DNA from 2 places in the Streptomyces sp. NBC_00078 genome. Region 2 is predicted to be linked to the other one. Evidence: riboswitches for the same ligand, from Rfam matches in the RefSeq annotation. Region 2 holds a riboswitch; the other holds the start of a gene.
The links. A riboswitch is a leader RNA that binds a small molecule or an ion and turns the genes downstream of it on or off. The one in region 2 is predicted to bind ZMP and ZTP.
Positions count from the first base shown of each region.

Region 1: linked by a shared signal. The riboswitch ahead of OOK07_RS01725 (bifunctional 5,10-methylenetetrahydrofolate dehydrogenase/5,10-methenyltetrahydrofolate cyclohydrolase) and the one ahead of OOK07_RS26990 (glycine hydroxymethyltransferase) in region 2 are both predicted to bind ZMP and ZTP.

Region 1 is NZ_JAPELX010000001.1:368,666-373,854, forward strand. It holds gene OOK07_RS01705 (type III PLP-dependent enzyme) at 1-465, shown strand, start outside; gene OOK07_RS01710 (hypothetical protein) at 633-929, opposite strand; gene OOK07_RS01715 (nuclear transport factor 2 family protein) at 1,102-1,467, shown strand; gene OOK07_RS01720 (hypothetical protein) at 1,694-2,146, shown strand; ZMP/ZTP riboswitch at 2,152-2,234, shown strand; gene OOK07_RS01725 (bifunctional 5,10-methylenetetrahydrofolate dehydrogenase/5,10-methenyltetrahydrofolate cyclohydrolase) at 2,258-3,106, shown strand; gene OOK07_RS01730 (CU044_5270 family protein) at 3,107-4,081, opposite strand; gene OOK07_RS01735 (RNA polymerase sigma factor) at 4,074-4,622, opposite strand; gene ctaD (aa3-type cytochrome oxidase subunit I) at 4,728-5,189, shown strand, end outside.
Region 2 is NZ_JAPELX010000001.1:5,733,894-5,739,082, reverse strand. It holds gene OOK07_RS27000 (hypothetical protein) at 1-20, shown strand, start outside; gene OOK07_RS26995 (hypothetical protein) at 154-951, shown strand; gene OOK07_RS26990 (glycine hydroxymethyltransferase) at 1,069-2,520, opposite strand; ZMP/ZTP riboswitch at 2,564-2,653, opposite strand; gene rocD (ornithine--oxo-acid transaminase) at 2,756-3,961, shown strand; gene OOK07_RS26980 (hypothetical protein) at 4,106-4,951, shown strand; partial or broken gene OOK07_RS26975 (isocitrate lyase/PEP mutase family protein) at 5,136-5,189, shown strand, end outside.

The DNA of each region.
Region 1 (5,189 bases), 5.4 Mb from region 2:
GGGCTGGCCCGTCTCACCGAGGCACACCCCGGACTGACCCTGCGCATCGAGCCGGGGCGGGCGTTGACGGCGTACTGCGGCTGGTACGCCACCGAGGTGCTGGACGTGAAGCGCAGTCACGGCGAGGAGTTCGCCGTCGTACGGGGCGGCACCCATCATCTGCGGACCCCGGCGACGAAGGGGCACGATCAGCCCTGCACCGTGCTGGCGTCGGAGAACTGGCCGCATCCGTGGCCGCGTCCGGCCGCCGGGAGCGAGCGGGTCACCCTGGCAGGGCAGCTGTGCACACCCAAGGACGTACTGGCCCGCCAGGTGCCCGCGCCCGGACTCAGGGCCGGTGACCGGGTGGTGTTCTCGCTGGCGGGCGCTTACGCGTGGAACATCTCTCACCACGACTTCCTGATGCACCCCCGGCCCGGATTCCACTTCCTCGACGCCGCATCCGGCGCTCCCACGGCGGAGTGAGCGCGGTCCGTCGGCGGCGGGCACGTCCCTTTCGGCGATGCTTGCCCCACCACGTGACATCTGATTCGCGATCCTCGGCGGGACGGCGATCAGCCTGCGGCAGAGTCAAGGGCCGCCCGGTGTTCCGGGCGGCCCTGGACTGGTGCGTGCGATGCGGCGTCGGTCTGCTAGAGGGCCTCGGGCAGCCCGGTCCCCGCGGCTCCCATGTGGGCGACCCGGTCCAGCTGCCCGAGGTTGTTGAGCCGGTTCAGCTGCTGCAGCTGCTGGGAGGGGCGCGGAACCTCGGCCCTGCGGTCCGCCGGGATGCCGGTCGCGGCGAGGGAGTCGATCGTGCTGATCGGGTTGAGCTCGCTCCCGTCCCGGTTCTGGATGGTCGAGTCGGACGCGCTGGCAAGGGGCGCCGCAAGGGCGGTGATGCCGGCGGCGAGACCAACCGCGGCAACGATACGTCGTGTTGAGATCATGCTTTTCACAACGTCACGGGGCCTCCGGCGGACACGGGCACAGTGCGCCGCTCACCCATCAGGGGCAGCGCTCCTGCTGCGCTTGCCGAGGCTGCCCTGGCGGAGGAGTCTCGGATGAGAGGCCCTCCGCGGCCCACTCCTCGTCGGGTCGCGGCCCTCGAAGGAGGTCATCATGGGCACCGCGGCAACCCCTGCCTTCAACGCCGACACCCTGCGCCGGGGCGTCGAGGGACACACGGCGGCAGATCTTCTGTCGCTCTACGCGGACGACGCGCAAGTGCGCATCGTCGACCGCAACACCCAACCCAGCAAGCCCAAGGTCCTGCACGGTCGCGGCGAGATCGGCGCGCTGTTCGAGGACATCTACAGCCGTGACATGACGCACAAGGTGGATCACTGCATCATCCAGGGCGACCATGCCGCCTACACCCAGTCCTGCGAGTACTCGGACGGTACACGCGTCCTGGCCGAGTCGATGATCACGTTGCGCGACGGAAAGATCACCGAAGAGATCCTGATCCAGGCATGGGACGAGTAGGAGGCAGAACCGCGAGGGTCCAGGTCACCACCCGGTTGACCTGGACCTTCTCGGCCCGTGCGGCGCTGGGGCGGGTGCGTCCTGCCCGGCCTCGGCGGCCGCTGCCAGTTTCCGCGGTAGGTCTGCCGGTGTCCGTTGCTCTGCTGCGCTCAGTGCTGAGAGCAGCGCGGCCTCGTCCGCTTCCTCCGTCACCGCGTGCTGCTCGAAGGCGGCGTTTCCCGCATCGGTGAGCCTCCGGACGAGGTGCGGCGCGGCTGGGCCTCCATGTATCTGCCTGATCGCCGACAACCACTTCAGTGAGCACGCCGCTGCACCCGCCCACTACGCGTCGGCGCTGGAGGCCGGGGAGTCGGGACCTGATCCGTTGCCGGCCCGGGAGGCCCTGCGTCATCCGGTCGACCACGACTTCGGTGACCCTCACCGTGCGCTGGAACGCCGGCGGCGGGCGACCGGGCTGGGCGGCGGTGCGGGCACGGTCCCCGGCACGCTGTCCCGGCAACTGCTGCTCGCGGTGCCGGCCCGTGACACCGGCGACGAGGCGGGGGCCAGGGCGCTCGCGACCGAGATCGCCCGCTGGGCGGGGGCCATCGGCGCCGTTCACATCGAGGCGGAGACGACCGCCTTCCTCGCCGGGGCCGATCCGACCGCCCCGCCGCAGCAGAGCGAGGAGGTCGGTTAGGGTCGTGGCGGGCCGTGACTGGCGCTGAGGTGGAGTACCACCGGGGAGCGGCCACGCGGAGTCGATGCCGTGCGCCTGGGCGATCCGGTCACACCGACCCAGGAGTGGATCATGTCTCAGGCCCGGCTCATGGACGGCACCTCGCTCGCCCGGCGGATCGTCGAGGACACCGCCGAGCGGGCGGCCGGCCTCACCGAACGCACCGGCACGGCGCCCTGTCTGGCGGCGGTGCTGGTCGGCGAGGACCCCGCCTCCGTCACCTATGTCCGCATGAAGCAGAACCGCTGCCGCAAGGCCGGCATCGAATCCCGCCACGTGGCACTGCCCGCGGCCACGACCACCGGGGAACTCGTCGGCACCCTGCGCTCACTGTCCGACGACCCCGGCGTACACGGCATCCTGCTGCAGCACCCGATGGGTGAACACATCGACGAGCGGGCCGCGTTCGAGGCGATCGCGCCCGAGAAGGACGTGGACGGCGTCACCTTCGCCTCCTTCGCGACGATGAGCTTCGGCCTGCCGGGCTTCGTGTCGTGCACGCCGGGCGGCATCATGCGGCTGCTCGACGCGTACGACGTCGACCCGTCCGGCAAGCGGGCCGTCGTAGTGGGCCGCAGCGCCATCCTCGGCAAGCCGGTCGGCATGCTGCTGCTCGCCCGGGACGCGACGGTGACGTACTGCCACTCGCGCACCCGGGAGCTGTCCTCCGTGGTCCGGGAGGCCGACATCGTGGTGGCTGCCGTGGGCCGGCCGCGGCTGATCCGGGGCGAGGACGTGAAGCCCGGCGCGGTCGTGATCGATGCCGGCTACAACCCGGGCAACGTGGGCGACGTGGACTTCGGCTCCGCCGTGGAGCGTGCCGGTCTCATCACTCCCGTGCCGGGCGGCGTCGGCCCGATGACGATCGCCACACTGCTGGAGCAGACCGTCGATGCCGCCGTCCGGCAGCTCGGGGCGTGATCAGCGCATCCAGGCGCTGTAATCCTCCACGTCGCCGGCCCTGACACCGTACTCGGGCTCGGCCTTGGTGAGGACGGTCTCCAGGCCGAGCACGGCTCCGGTGGCCGGGTTCATGATCAGCATCCGGCGATAGCCGGGAGCGTCGTACACGTACGCCTGGCCGCGCCGCCCGAGCCGGTCGGTCACCTGTCCGACCGGACGGAGTCCGTCGGTGCCGGCGAGGAGGCGCGCGAGGGTCGCGGACTCGCGGGCGCCGAGGGTCCAGTTGTCGAGCAGCACCTGGACGGCGTCGAGGAGTCCGGGGGTGTCGAGCGCGGTGTGGGTGTACGTGGCCTCCCGCAGATAGGCGCGCAGCCGTGCCGTTTCGCGCGGCGGAGGAGACTCGGGAGGCGCGTCGCTCCAGCTCGGCGGGTAGGTCTGCCTGCTGATGACATGGCCGTCCTCGACCAGGTGCGGATCGCCGCCCTCGTCACGCAGGACCGGCCGGCCGGGGTGCCGCGGGTCGGTCGCCACCACCAGCTCGGTGTGGCTGCCGTCTGCCTTCCAGCGCACGACTCGCTCCTCCGGGAGCGTGACCGGGGGCTTGTCGTCGCTCATGCCCATACTCCAGGACTGCACGTGCGTGCCCTTGCGCAGGTTGGGCGCCCCGTCCGCGGCCGCCTGCCGCTCTGCCCGGGCGGCGAGCTGTTCCAGGGGTACGGGGGTGGAGTCGCTCTGGACGACGAGCGCGCGGGGTGCGGCGACCGCGGGGGTCGTGCTCGGGCCGCCGAGCGTCAGCGTCAGCACGGTCGCGGCGACGACCGCGGTGGCCGCGAGACTCCACACGAGCCGGGTGCGGCGGCCGCCCGGAAGCTGTTCGTGCAGCAACTGGCCGAGCCGGCGCTCGGCGTGGTGGTCGAGGGGGCCGTCGCCGTAGCGGGGGCCGTCGGTCGGCGCCGGGTTGGCGCGGCGCAGGAGTTCGAGTTCGTCAGCCATGGTCGTGCTCCTTCGCGGCTGTCGGACCGGCCGTGGGTGCGGGGCGTATGCGGTCGATCTCGGCTCTGAGCCGGCGCCGGGCGCGGTGCAGCCGCATCGACGCGGCCCGGCTGCCGCAGCCGAGGGCGACGGCGACCTCGTCGATGCCCAGTTCCTCCCACGCCGTCAGGCGCAGCACCTCCCGATCGGCCTCGGAGAGCCGGGCCAGTGCGTCGTGCACCCAGGCGCCCGCCGCCTCCGTGTCGGGGCTGTCCACGGTCTGTCTGCCGTGCGCGGTCTCGTCGTTGCCCAGCCGGTCGACCAGCCGGCGGCGCCGGCCGTAGCCGCGTACCGCGTTCGCCAGGCAGTTGCGTGCCACGCCGTACAACCAGGGCAGCGGGGAGACCGGCAGGTCCAAGCGGCGCCGCCAGGCGACCGTGAACACCTCCGCCACCACTTCCTCCACCTCGTCGGCCCGCCCGTCCAGTCGCCGCGCGACATAGCGGCTGACCGCCCAGTAGTGCTCGCGATAGGCAGCGGCGAAGATCTCGTCGTTGCTCATGTTCCGTTCGTGTCCGGCACCGGCCGGATCGTCACACCCGCTTCCGTGATTCTCGTCGCGTCATCCGAGTGTGACCACAGTGCCGGGCCCGGACACAGGCGGGGTATGAGGCACCTCAAGTGGTTGACGACCACTGACCACAAGACGATCGGGACGCTCTACCTCGTCACGTCGTTCGCGTTCTTCATGATCGGCGGCGTCATGGCGCTGCTGATGCGCGCCGAGCTCGCCCGGCCCGGTCTGCAGATCATGACGAACGAGCAGTTCAACCAGGCGTTCACGATGCACGGCACGATCATGCTGCTGATGTTCGCGACGCCGCTGTTCGCCGGCTTCACCAACTGGATCATGCCGCTGCAGATCGGCGCCCCGGACGTGGCGTTCCCGCGGCTGAACATGTTCGCCTACTGGCTGTACCTGTTCGGCTCGACCATCGCGGTCGGCGGCTTCCTCACCCCGTCCGGTGCGGCCGACTTCGGCTGGTTCGCCTACTCCCCGCTCTCCGACGCGGTGCGCTCGCCGGGCATCGGCGCCGACCTGTGGATCATGGGCCTGGCCTTCTCCGGC
Region 2 (5,189 bases):
ACTCCTCGGACTCCTCGTAATAGTTCGCGGGTGGTGGGAACCCCGGCGGGTCGGGCGGTGTACCAGAAGTGACACGCGGCTCGCGGAGGGCCGGACGGGAGCGAGTGGTTGGGGGACGGCATGCGTGGATGGAGGCGCGGAGTTCGTGAACGGATGGCAGGCCGAAGCATGTCGATGGCGGCGAGGCTTGCAGCACTTCTGCCGACGGCGGCAGCGCTGGTCCTGAGCGGGATGCCGAGCGGTGCGGCGGCGGTTGCACAGCACCGGGCCCGAGCAGGCGTCCGGACACACACCGCCGCACAGACACAGGCACAGGTGCGGGCGGGGGCACAGGCACAGGTGCGGGACTTTCCGGACCTGGCGATGATCATCGCGGGCGGCTCGGGCCGGACGGCGGTGCTGAAAGCGGGGCAGCCCGCCTTCGCCCACCTCCGGCAGTTGCTGAGGCCGGACTACACGGGGACGGAGCGGGTGCCGGAGGCCTGGACGGAGGGCCGCTTTCCGCCGGTGGACTTCACCGTGGTCTGGGGCCTGACGGGGGTGGGAGGGTATCCGCAGACGAACCGCGCGCCGGGCGGTGACGTGGCGGTCGAGCGGCAGGACCAGCTGTTGCTGGCGGCGGACGGCACGCCCTGGATCCGCAGCGATCCGGCGCCGGACATCGAGGACGACGACATCCGCTGGCACCGGGCACCGCGCTCGATCTTCGTGGATCTGGAGCGGGAGAAGGTGCTCGCCGGGCTCGGCGAGAGCGCGACCGCGGCCCGTCCCACCGGCGGCGCGGCCGCCCGGTCCGGGGCCCGCGGGGGCAGTTCCCGGTGGGCGGTGCCGGGGCTGGCTGTGGGGCTCGTGGTCGGTGCCGGCGGCACGTTGCTGATACGCCGCGCGGCGGCCCGGCCGGGAGCCGGACCGCCGCGCGAGGAGCCACGACAGGAACTCATCGATCTTTGACCGTCGTGGGTTGCGCTTCGACGGTCACGGACCTTGGAGTCCCCGGTCCTTGACAACTCAAGAGGGCGTTTGCCAGAGCGTTCGCCATGACGTTCGCCACTCCGGAGGGGCCGCGAGTCAGCCCAGGTCGATCTCCGGGTACAGCGGGAAGCCGGCCACGAGGTCGGTGGCACGGTGCGAGATCTCGTCCGCGATCTTCGGGTCCAGGATGTGCTGGGCCTTGGAAGTGGCACCGGACTTGGTGGTGCCCGGCTCGGCCGTGGTGAGGACACGGTCGATCAGGCCGGCCACCTCGTCCATCTCGGCGGTGCCCAGGCCACGCGTGGTCAGGGCGGGGGTGCCGATGCGGATGCCGGAGGTGTACCAGGCGCCGTTGGGGTCGGCCGGGATGGCGTTGCGGTTGGTGACGATGCCCGAGTCGAGCAGGGCCGCCTCGGCCTGGCGGCCGGTGAGGCCGTAGGAGGTGGCGACGTCGATCAGGTTGAGGTGGTTGTCGGTGCCGCCGGTCACCAGGGTCGCGCCCCGGCGCATGAGGCCGTCCGCGAGCGCCCGCGAGTTGTCGACGATGCGCTGGGCGTAGTCCTGGAAGGAGGGCTGCCGGGCCTCGGCGAGAGCGACGGCCTTGGCCGCCATGACGTGCGGGAGCGGGCCACCGAGGACCATCGGGCAGCCGCGGTCGACCTGGTCCTTGAGGGAGTCGTCGCACAGGACCATGCCACCGCGCGGGCCGCGCAGCGACTTGTGGGTGGTGGTGGTGACGATCTGGGCGTGCGGGACCGGATCGAAGTCACCGGTGAGGACCTTGCCTGCGACGAGACCGGCGAAGTGCGCCATGTCCACCATGAGCGTGGCACCGACCTCGTCGGCGATCTCGCGCATGATGCGGAAGTTCACCAGGCGGGGGTAGGCGGAGTAGCCGGCGACGATGATCAGCGGCTTGAACTCGCGGGCGGAGACGCGCAGGGCCTCGTAGTCGATCAGGCCGGTGCCGGGGTCGGTGCCGTAGGAGCGCTGGTCGAACATCTTGCCGGAGATGTTCGGGCGGAAGCCGTGCGTCAGGTGGCCACCCGCGTCCAGGGACATGCCGAGCATGCGCTGGTTGCCGAAGGCCTGGCGGAGTTCGGCCCAGTCGGCTTCGGAGAGGTCGTTGACCTGGCGGACACCGGCCTTCTCCAGGGCGGGGGTCTCCACGCGCTGGGCGAGGACCGACCAGAAGGCGACCAGGTTGGCGTCGATACCGGAGTGCGGCTGGACGTAGGCGTGGCGGGCGCCGAAGAGCTCCTTGGCATGCTCGGCGGCGAGCGACTCGACGGTGTCGACGTTGCGGCAGCCGGCGTAGAAGCGGCGGCCGATGGTGCCCTCGGCGTACTTGTCGCTGAACCAGTTGCCCATCGCGAGAAGGGTGGCCGGGGAGGCGTAGTTCTCCGAGGCGATCAGCTTCAGCATCTCGCGCTGGTCGTGGACCTCCTGGCCGATGGCGTCGGCGACCCGCGGCTCCACGGCACGGATCACGTCAAGGGCGGCACGGAAGGCGGTGGACTCGGTGGACAGGGGCTGCTGCTCTGGCATGTCGTCGGCCTCCGGGTGGCGTGGCTTGAAGCATTCACGGTTCACGGTTGGCCCAGGCGCACGGCACTCGCTCACTCGCAGGCCGCTCCCCGATGGTCGATCCCATCCCAGCGCGCCAGTCACGGCCCGCCGGTCAGACTACCGGGCGCGCCGGAAGGCGGAGGTCCCGCGTCCACCATGCGAGCGACGATAGGAAGGGGGACACCCTCAGCTTCTGGCACCCCCTGGAGATCCCGTGACCACTACGGAGAGCCTCATCGCCGCCGCCGACGCGCACAGCGCGCCCACCTACCACCCGCTGCCCGTGGTCGTCGCGTCCGCGGACGGGGCGTGGATGACGGATGTCGAGGGGAGGCGGTATCTGGACCTGCTGGCCGGTTACTCGGCGCTCAACTTCGGCCATCGCAACAGGCGGCTCGTGGAGGCGGCGAAGGCGCAGCTGGAACGGGTGACGCTGACGTCGCGGGCGTTCCACCACGACCGGTTCGCGGCATTCTGCTCCGAGCTCGCCGAACTGTGCGGGATGGAGATGGTGCTGCCGATGAACACGGGCGCGGAAGCGGTGGAGACCGCGGTGAAGACAGCCCGGAAGTGGGGGTACCGGGTCAAGGGCGTGCCCGCGGAGATGGCGAAGATCGTGGTCGCGGGCAACAACTTCCACGGCCGTACGACAACGGTCATCAGCTTCTCCACCGACGCCGAGGCCCGGGCGGACTTCGGGCCGTACACGCCGGGCTTCGAGATCGTGCCGTACGGCGATCTGACGGCGATGCGGGCGGCGATGACGGAGAACACGGTCGCCGTGCTGCTCGAGCCGATCCAGGGCGAGGCGGGTGTGCTGGTGCCGCCGGCCGGCTATCTGCCGGCGGTGCGGGAGCTGACGCGGGAGCGGAACGTGCTGTTCGTGGCGGACGAGATCCAGTCGGGGCTCGGGCGGACGGGCGCGACCTTCGCGTGCGAGCAGGAGGGGGTCGTCCCCGATGTGTATGTGCTCGGGAAGGCGCTGGGCGGCGGGATCGTGCCGGTGTCCGCGGTGGTGTCGAGCGCCGAGGTGCTCGGGGTGTTCCGGCCCGGGGAGCACGGATCGACGTTCGGTGGGAATCCGCTGGCCTGCGCGGTGGCGCTGGAGGTGATCGCGATGCTGCGGACTGGCGAGTTCCAGGCGCGGTCGGCCGAGCTGGGCGGCCATCTGCACCGGGAGCTGGGGGCGTTGACCGGCACCGGGCGGGTCATGGCGGTGCGGGGCCGGGGGCTGTGGGCGGGCGTCGACATCAGTCCGGCGTTGGGGACGGGGCGGGAGGTGTCGGAGAAGCTGATGGAGCGGGGGGTGCTGGTGAAGGACACGCACGGGTCGACGGTGCGGATCGCGCCCCCACTGGTGATCGGGAAGGAGGATCTGGACTGGGGGCTCGGTCAGCTGCGGGGAGTGCTCGGCGTGTGAGATCCCGTATCGGTGCGGTCCGTGTCTCCCGTTGATGCGCCTGTCCTGCGGTGGTCGGGGGCTGGCTGAAGATCGGTGAGAGCGCCCGCCGAAGCACTCCCGGCCGTGGCCCGCCTCCCCTACAGTCACTTTGTGATCTTTGGGATGGTGTGCGCTCTCGGCGCGGCGGTTTGCTTCGGTACAGCGACGGTGTTGCAGGCGGTCGCCGCGCGGGCGGCGAGTGCGGGCGGGGGCGGAGAGGCGGCGCTGCTGCTGCGGGCGCTGCGGCAGTGGCGGTACATGGCCGGGCTCGCGCTGGACGGGCTGGGGTTCGTGCTGCAGATCGCGGCGCTGCGGTCGATCCCGATCTACGCGGTCGCGGCGGCCCTTGCATCAAGCCTCGCAGTCACGGGAGTGGTCGCAGCGCGACTGCTGCAGGTGCGGTTGAGCGGGGTGGAGTGGGGCGCGGTCGGCGTGGTGTGTGCCGGGCTCGCGATGCTGGGGCTGGCGTCCGGGGCGGAGGGGGATCGCGCCGGGTCGACCGCTCTGAAGTGGGCGATGCTCGCGGTTGCCGTGGCCGTGCTGCTGCTCGGGCTGGTCGGCGGGCGGTGGTCCGGGCGGGGGCGGGCGCTGATGCTCGGGTCGGGGGCCGGGTTCGGGTTCGGGGTGGTGGAGGTGTCGGTACGGCTGATCGACTCGCTCGCACCGTCGGAACTGTTCACCAACCCGGCGACGTACGCCCTCCTGCTCGGCGGAGGTGCCGCTTTTCTGCTGCTGACCACCGCCCTGCAGCGCGGATCGGTGACCACGGCGACGGCCGGGCTGGTGATCGGCGAGACGATCGGACCCGCGACGGTGGGCGTGGTGTGGCTCGGGGACCGTACGCGGGAGGGGCTCGCCTGGCTGGCGGTGCTGGGGTTCGTCATCGCGATCGCGGGGGCACTGGCGCTGGCGCGATTCGGGGAGGCGCCGGCGGAGGAAAAGTCGGCGGCGGAAGAGGCCACCGTCTGACCTGCCGCCCATCCCATTGGCGCCCCTCCCATTGGCGCCCATCCTATTGAAGCCATTCGCGGCCCATGGCCGTCCATCGCGGATCTTGTTGTCGGGCTGATCGTCGCGATCAACAACTGGAACCGGATGATGGTCTGGAACCGGATGATGGTCAGCCGCCATACCCGCCGGAGGGTTACACGCCATGAGCAAGGTCGAGATCTTTCGCACGCTGCACCGGGGCCGCCTCCCGGGTGAT